DNA from 2 places in the Rhizobium sp. WYCCWR 11146 genome. Region 2 is predicted to be linked to the other one. Evidence: riboswitches for the same ligand, from Rfam matches in the RefSeq annotation. Region 2 holds a riboswitch; the other holds the start of a gene.

Region 1 (4,205 bases), on a different contig from region 2:
AGCCTCATTCCCGTTTTCTCACAGCACTTACTGCCGGCAGCCTCGTTGCGCTTGCCCTGTCGCAAGCCGCACAGGCGCAGGATGCCCAGCGCATTCGTGTTCGCGGCGCAATCGAAAGCCTCAGCGGCGATACGCTCGTCGTCAAGACGCGCGAGGGCAGTGATGCGACGGTCGCGCTAAAAGCCGGCTGGAAGGTCGGCGGCATCAAGAAAGCCTCCGTTGAGGATATCAAACCCGGCGATTTCGTCGGCGTCGCTTCGCTTCCGAAGGGCACGGGCCCGGACGGGGCGATCGAGGTGCTGATCTTTCCGGCGTCGATGAAGGGAACCGGTGAGGGCAACCGTCCCTGGGATGCGCAGCCGAACAGCCAGATGACCAACGCGACTGTCAGCAACGCCGTCAAATCCGTCGACGGCCACACGATCACGCTGACCTATCAGGGCAAGGAAAAGACCATCTCGATTGCCGATGGCACGCCGATCGTGACGTTGGCGCCTGCGACCAAGGATGATCTGAAGCCCGGCGCCGGCGTCGTCGTCACCGGCGAGAAGGCGGCGGATGGCAGCATCTCGGCCAGCCAGATCGCCGTCGGTCTCAACGACGTCATACCGCCGATGTGACCAGCGGCTCAAATCCTTGTCTTATGCGTGCCGTCATCCCAAAACCGCTCCACACTTTTGGGCGGCATGCATTAAAGCGCCGGCGCGGGCACGGCGGCAGCGCCCGCACTGGCGCTGGCGCCGGTCTGGACGGCAGGCGGCTCCTCGGATGCTGACGGCAGCGCCTGCAGATGCAGCACGCGCGGCCTCAGCGCCTCGAGATAGGCCTCGGAGCGGCCGATATAGATCATGCCGCTTTCGGGCATCGAGGTGAGCAGTTTGGCCATCGTTTCCTGTAATTCCGGCTCCATGCCTTCCAACACTTCGTCGAAGATGATCCAGCGCGGGCGCACGAGAAGCAGCCGGGCAAATCCGATCGCTTTCTGCTGGTCGCCGTCGAGCATCTTGTCCCAGCGGGCGCGGGTATCGAGCCTTGCGATCAGCGAATGGAGACCAACCTTGTCGAGGGCCGCCTCGACGGCGGCTTTCTCGTAGGCTTCGGGACGTTCGGGAAAGGCCAGCGCCTCGCGCAGCGTGCCGCCGGGAACATAGGCAACCTGCGGAACGAAGAGCATGTCGTCGATTGGCGGCAGGCCTATCGTGCCGCTGCCGCACGGCCAGAGGCCGGCCATCGCCTGGAAGAGCAGCTTGCGATTGACGCTGTGATCGCCGTTGATCATGATCTTTTCGCCGGCCTTGATCACGACATCGGTTTCACGCAGGCGAAAACCGCCGCATTCCTCGATGTCTTCGCCGACCTTGGCGACGATCACCACATCCTTCAACGTCAGCGTGTCGGGCGCGGCGTTTTCATAGGCGATGCTGTCCTTGAGGTCGAAGTCCTCTTCCATCTCGACCAGCGCCTGGCGGAAATCGGTGACGCGCATCAGCGTGGCGCGCCATTCGGCGATCGGGCCGAAATTGGAGACATACCAGCGCAGCGCCGTGTTGACCTGGTTGAAGGCACCGACCGACATCATCAGCTGGCCGAGGGTGAGGCCGCCAGAGAAATAGGCGGGGGCGGCAACGATGATCGGGATGACGATCACCAGCCAGCCATAGCCGGCCGAAACCCAGGTGAGATTGGTATTGGCCATGGCAAGCCGCTTGACGACTGTCAGGACCGAGCTGATGTCGGTGTTGATGCGCCGGCGTTCGTTCTCCTCGCCGCGGGCAACAGTAATTGCCGGCATGTTCTCATTGGCATGCATCAGCGTGAAGCGAAGCTCGGCCTCTTTCGAAAAACGGTCGGCATTGAGCTTCACCAGCTTCCGACCGACGACCTGGCTCAGCACCGAGGCGGAAGCGGCATAGAAAATCGCCGCCCAGACCATGTAGCCTGGAATGGAGAAGCTATGGCCGCTGATGCGGAAGATGAAGCCGCTGGAAAGTTCCCAGAGCACGCCGATGAAGCTCACCAGAAGAATGGTCGACTGCAGCAGGCCGAGAACCAATCCCGTCGTGCTTTCGGCGAGGTTGCGGGAATCTTCGTGCAGGCGCTGGTCCGGATTGACGCCGATCAGGCCGCTGGAGGCAAGCCGCAGCGCCCGCTTGCGCTTCAGCCACTGGTCAACCAGATCGCGGGACAAGCCTTCGCGCATATAGAGCGCCGTCATCTGATTCAGCCAGGCCTGCAGCACGTTGAGCAGCAGCAGTGTGCCGGCGATCATCGCGAAGATTTCGAGTTGGTGGAAGAATTCGCCGAGGTCGCGGCGCTCCAGCGAGTCGTAGAAGGGCGCATTCCACTCGTTCAAAATGACCTGGCCGTAGGACGTCGCCAGGATAACGAGGATCAGCACGGTCGCCAGAAACAGCACCTTGCCACGCACTTCCGAATTCCAGAATGCTGAGAACATGACGCCGAGGCGATATGTCAGGCTTAAATCATACCCTACCCTATCCTGCCTCCGGATGCCCGGCCTCCCCTCGACTTTATCTGCCATTACGCTTTTCCAAATCGCCCATACCCTTATAAATAACATGGTGGCGTTACCGGTCTATCAACAGATTCTATCAGTCATTAAAGTGTGATGATGCTTGCATGAGTCTCTCCTGCATGTATTCGCCAGTTGATTCGCAATCCGACTGGGTCTAATTAAGGCCTCCGTGGTGATTTGGCCGGCCGGCTTGCAGCCACGTTAAAAAAGTCGCTAAAGGGCCGCGTGCGGACCGGTAGCGATTTTTGTCGCCGCCGGTTTTTTGTTTTTGATCGAGTGACCGCAATGCCCATCAAGATCCCCGATACGCTGCCCGCCTTCGAAACCCTGGTTCAGGAGGGTGTGCGGGTGATGACCGAGACGTTGGCGATCCGTCAGGATATCCGACCGTTGCAGATCGGGCTGCTCAACCTCATGCCGAACAAGATCAAGACCGAACTGCAGATGGCCCGTCTCGTCGGCGCCTCGCCGCTGCAGGTGGAGCTGTCGCTTATCCGTATCGGCGGCCACAAGGCGAAGAATACGTCCGAGGACCATCTGCTTGCCTTCTACCAGACCTGGGAAGAAGTAAAGCACCGCAAGTTCGACGGCTTCATCATCACCGGGGCGCCGATCGAGCTTTTGCCCTATGAGGATGTCACCTATTGGCCGGAGATGCAGGAGATTCTTGACTGGACGGAAACGAATGTCCATTCGACGATGAACGTCTGCTGGGGCGCGATGGCGGCAGTCTATCATTTTCACGGCGTTCCGAAATACGAGCTGAAAGAGAAGGCCTTCGGCGTCTACCGCCACCGGAACCTGAAGCCTTCCTCGATCTATCTCAACGGCTTTTCCGACAATTTCGAAGTGCCGGTGTCGCGCTGGACCGAAGTGCGCCGCGCCGATATCGAGAAATCCGAAAGCCTGGAGATCCTGATGGAGTCCAGCGAAATGGGCGTCTGCCTCGTGCATGAGAAGAGGGGCCGGCGGCTCTACATGTTCAACCACGTCGAATATGATTCCACGTCGCTTTCCGACGAGTATTTCCGCGACGTCAATGCCGGCGTGCCGATCAAGATGCCGCACAATTACTTCCCGCATAACGATCCGGCGCTTGCGCCGCAGAACCGCTGGCGCAGCCATGCGCATCTTTTGTTCGGCAACTGGATCAACGAAATCTACCAGACGACGCCCTTTGATGTGGAAGAGATCGGCAGCGATCTCTGACCGTTGCCGATCACGCCTGGAGCCGATGCCGCCGCACCACTGCTGTGGCTTTTCTTTCTGATCCGCCGGTTGCGGATCGAAGCAAATCCGGGCAGGTTCCTGTCCTGAAGCCTACCACACCGCGCGTCTTCGTCGGACGTGCAATGCACACTTTCAATCGCTGCACATTCCTCAAATCGATTCCGAATTGAGGAATTTTCAGCAGGGACAGAATGGACGGTCGATCATGTCGGATAAGTTGGAGCGGGACGTTTTCGGGCAGACGCAGGCGGGCGAGACCGTCTATCGCGTCGTGATCAAGGGCGGCGGGCTGACGGCCAAGATCATCAGCTGGGGCGCGGTCATCCAGGATCTGCGTCTCGAGGGACATGATGCGCCGCTGCAGCTCGGCTTCGACGATTTCGACAGCTACCTCCTCTATTCGTCCTACTTCGGCGCGACGCCCGGCCGCTGCGCCAAC
Region 2 (4,205 bases):
GAAATGGACGAAACCGACAGCCAGTTCTCCTGGTCGCATTGGCAGGGCGACGATTATGCCAAGGCCTATCGCCGGATGGTGGAGGTCTGCAAGGTCCACCTGAAGACGGCCAAATACATGTGGTCACCGAAGGGCAATGAGGGGCTTCAAGCCTTTTATCCCGGCAACGATGTCGTCGATCTTATCGGGCTCTCGGTCTTTGGCCTGGAGCAATACGACAGGGACAAGACTGGCCGTGACCAGACGTTTGCCGAGCACCTTGCGCCCGGATACGCCCGTGTCGCTGGTTACGGCAAGCCCATCATGGTTGCCGAACTCGGCTACGAAGGCGGCGATTCCTTCGTGCGAAACTGGGCTGAGAGCGTAACGAAACGCTATCCCCAGTTCCCGGCCCTCAGCGCCGTTATCTACTTCAACGACCGTGAAGTCTATCCGTGGCCGGACGGCTATGGCCGCCCCGACTGGCGGGTCGTCCGCGAAAGCATCAATTGAACAACAAGGAACCTGAACATGTCCATGCTTCAAAAAATGTTCCTGGCCGTGGCCCTGACCAGCGGTATCGCCACGGCCGCGTCCGCTGCCGGAACCAATGAGCCTGCGGGGATCGAGACCGCAAAGCCGATGAGCAGCGCGGAAATCTATCGGCTCTACAACCAGAATTCCTGGATGTGGAAAGCCGGCGCCGGCTACTTCTCCGCAAAGGCGCGTCGCTTTACCGCCTGGTCGCGGGAAAATGGCTCGCCGTCCTTCGGCACGGGCCGCTGGTTCATCACGGAGTCGGGTAAACTCTGCTTCAACGCCGACTGGCACGCCAAGACCGGAACGGCGACGGCGATCACCTGCTTCAGCCACCGCAAGAAGGGTGGCCTGATTTATCAGAAACGCGAACCGGACGGTGAATGGTACGTTTTCAAGAGCGCACCGGCACAAGCCACCGACGAATTCGCAAAGCTTCGCCACGGCGACTACGTGAGGTCTCAATTGGGGAGGATTGAGACGAGCGTCAGTAAGACCAAATAAAGGCGAAGCTAGGGGTTGCGCGCGGCCGAGGCGCCATCTGTATCCTTGTAGGAGCCGATGCCTGCGCGCAACCCTTTTCATAAAAGATTGCGAAGCGCCTTCAAAAGGCGGCGAACGGACGGCCGGGGCAGCTGGAGCGGGTGAAGGGAATCGAACCCTCGTATTCAGCTTGGGAAGCTGCTGCTCTACCATTGAGCTACACCCGCGATGATGCGAGATTTCCAACAGATGGGGGCCGCTGTCAAGTCGCGCCGGGTGCAACGCTTCAGATGCGGAAGTGTTTCGAGAGTTTCAGGCCCTGGGCCTGGTAGTTGGAGCCGAGGCCGGAGCCGTAGAGGCTGGCGGGCTTTTCCTGCATATGTTCGTAGACGAGGCGGCCGACGATCTGGCCGTCTTCGAGGATGAAGGGCACTTCGTGGCTGCGCACTTCGAGCACCGCGCGGCTGCCGCGTCCGCCGGCAGGCGCATGGCCGAAGCCCGGATCGAAGAAGCCGGCATAATGGACGCGGAATTCGCCGACCAGCGGATCGAAGGGGGTCATCTCGGCTGCGTAATCCGGCGGCACGTGCACGGCCTCGCGCGAGACGAGGATATAGAACTCATCGGGATCGAGGATCAGCTCGTTACGGCCGCGGCTGTGGAGCGGTTCCCAGAAATCGAAGAGGTCGTGCTCGGCCTTCTTGTCGACGTCGACGACGGCGGTGTGATGTTTTCCGCGATAACCGATCAGGCCGTCCTTGTCTCCGGCGAGGTCGATCGACAGGGCGATGCCGCCGCCGGATACGTTCGGCAGCTTGCTGGCGACCAGCGTCTCGCTCTCATGCAGCTTCAAAAGTTCCGGTTCGCCGAGCAGGGCCTGGCCGACGCGGAAACGGATCTGCGACAGGCGCGAGCCGCGGCGCACGACGATCGGGAAGGTGCGCGGGCTGATTTCGAGATAGAGCGGGCCGGAATAGCCTGCCGGGATCTTGTCGAATTCCTGGGCGTAATCGGTGATGACGCGGGTGAAGATATCAAGGCGCCCGGTCGAGCTTTTCGGATTGGCCGAGGCCGACATGTCGACCGGCAGCGCTAAGCTCTCCATCAGCGGCACGATATAGACGCAGCCGGTTTCGAGCACCGCCCCCTCGGAGAGGTCGATCACGTGCAGGCTCAGCCGGTCGAGCTTGTCGGACACCAGATGCGAGGGGCCTGGCATGAAGCTGGCGCGCACGCGAAAAGCCTTGCCGCCCAAGCGCAGGTCCAGGCTTGCCGGCTGGATCTGGTCGCGGTCCAGCTCCCGCTCGGAGATCAGACGCCCCGTTTCGAACAGCGCGGAGATCGCGCGATCCGCCAGAATTCCCGTTTCGCGAGCCATCATGCCTCATCCATCATTTGCCGCCGACAAAACCAAACTCGGGGAATTGACGCAAGCAGCTAACAGCAGTATTGCAGAATTATCCCGTGGTGATTTGGCCGGTCGGCTTGCAGCCACGTTAAACAAGTGGCTAAAAAGACCGGGTTGAAACCGGTCTGCTTTTGCGACCGGTTTTTTTGTTATGTGAAGGTGATGGCATGAGCAAGACCTGGCGCCCGGCAACCCAACTCGTCCACGGCGGCACGCTGCGTTCGCAATATGGCGAGACGTCCGAGGCAATCTATCTCACCCAAGGCTTCGTCTATGAGACGTCGGAGGCGGCCGAAGCCCGCTTCAAGGGCGAGACGGAGGGCTTCATCTACGCCCGCTACGGCAGCCCCACCAACGACATGTTCGAAAAGCGCATGTGCATGCTCGAAGGCGCCGAAGACGCCCGCGCCACCGCTTCCGGCATGGCAGCCGTCACCGCGGCGATCCTCTGCCAGCTGAAATCAGGCGATCATATCGTCGCCGCCCGTGCTCTCTTCGGTTCCTGCCGCTGGGTCGTCGAGACGCTGGCGCCGAAATACGGCATCGACTGCACGCTGATCGACGGCCGGGATCTGGCGAACTGGGAAAAGGCAATCACGCCGAAGACCAAGGTGTTCTTCCTGGAAAGCCCGACCAATCCGACGCTCGAAGTGATCGATATATCAGGCGTTGCCAAGCTCGCCAACCAGATCGGCGCCAAGGTCGTCGTCGACAACGTCTTTGCGACACCGCTCTTCCAGAAGCCCTTGGAGCTCGGCGCCCATATCGTCGTCTATTCCGCCACCAAGCATATTGACGGCCAGGGCCGCTGCCTCGGCGGCGTCGTACTTTCCGACAAGGAATGGATCGACGAGAACCTGCACGACTATTTCCGCCATACCGGCCCGGCGATGTCGCCGTTCAATGCCTGGACGCTGTTGAAGGGCATCGAGACGCTGCCGCTGCGCGTGCGCCAGCAGACCGAGAACGCGGCAAAGATCGCCGATTTCCTGGCCGAGCAAGGCAAGGTCGCCAAGGTGATCTATCCCGGCCGCAAGGACCATCCGCAGGCCGATATCATCGCCAAGCAGATGACCGGCGGCTCGACGCTGGTCGCCTTCGAGCTGAAGGGCGGCAAGGATGCGGCCTTCGCGCTGCAGAACGCGCTCGAGATCATCAAGATCTCCAACAATCTCGGCGACAGCAAGAGCCTGATCACTCATCCGGCAACGACGACGCACAAGAACCTGACCGAAGAGGCGCGCGCCGAACTCGGCATTTCTCCGGGCACGGTCCGCCTTTCGGCCGGTATCGAGGATACCGATGACCTGATCGAGGATTTCGCTCGGGCGCTCGCCAAGGTCTCGGCCTGATCGACAGATAAACGGCCGGACCTCACCAGGGTTCGGCCGAATCTCATTAAAGCGCGTCGCGATCTTTCAGATTCGCTCCTCGCGCTTTAGTTTTTGTTTTTACGCATGTCGCGCAAAACCGCTGCACACTTTTGCGCGCCATGCTTGGGGTTCGGCCGTTCCGGATCTCACCAAGGTGAGACCGGGGGAACAAGTTTGCCCGCCGTGGCGTTCCGAAACGGAATTAACACTGACAATTAGGCTTAACGATCGAAAGCCCTGGGGATCACAGCCATTTCAGCGATGATAATTGTTCCGTTTCTTGACGGACAGGGCCTCTTATAAGATACGGGTAACATATCTTGACTAAGGTGCAAGGCATGTATCGCGCCCTCACAAGAGAGATCGAAGTAGTCGTCGAGCCGTTCTATCTGGAGGAGCAATCCGATCCGGAAGACGATCGCTAT

The links. A riboswitch is a leader RNA that binds a small molecule or an ion and turns the genes downstream of it on or off. The one in region 2 is predicted to bind S-adenosylmethionine.
Region 1: it holds a riboswitch for S-adenosylmethionine, as region 2 does, so the genes downstream of both, metA (homoserine O-succinyltransferase) here and HX899_RS15740 (O-succinylhomoserine sulfhydrylase) in region 2, are expected to answer to the same signal.

Annotation. Positions count from the first base shown of each region.
Region 1 is NZ_JACCEY010000019.1:209,615-213,819, forward strand. Features, by position in the region: gene HX899_RS14195 (hypothetical protein) at 1-620, shown strand, start outside; gene HX899_RS14200 (ABC transporter ATP-binding protein/permease) at 692-2,581, opposite strand; SAM riboswitch at 2,696-2,773, shown strand; gene metA (homoserine O-succinyltransferase) at 2,822-3,745, shown strand; gene HX899_RS14210 (aldose epimerase family protein) at 3,972-4,205, shown strand, end outside.
Region 2 is NZ_JACCEY010000021.1:4,872-9,076, reverse strand. Features, by position in the region: gene HX899_RS15760 (glycoside hydrolase family 26 protein) at 1-492, shown strand, start outside; gene HX899_RS15755 (DUF995 domain-containing protein) at 511-1,020, shown strand; tRNA gene HX899_RS15750 (tRNA-Gly) at 1,153-1,226, opposite strand; gene HX899_RS15745 (2'-deoxycytidine 5'-triphosphate deaminase) at 1,286-2,380, opposite strand; SAM riboswitch at 2,454-2,532, shown strand; gene HX899_RS15740 (O-succinylhomoserine sulfhydrylase) at 2,575-3,759, shown strand; gene apaG (Co2+/Mg2+ efflux protein ApaG) at 4,119-4,205, shown strand, end outside.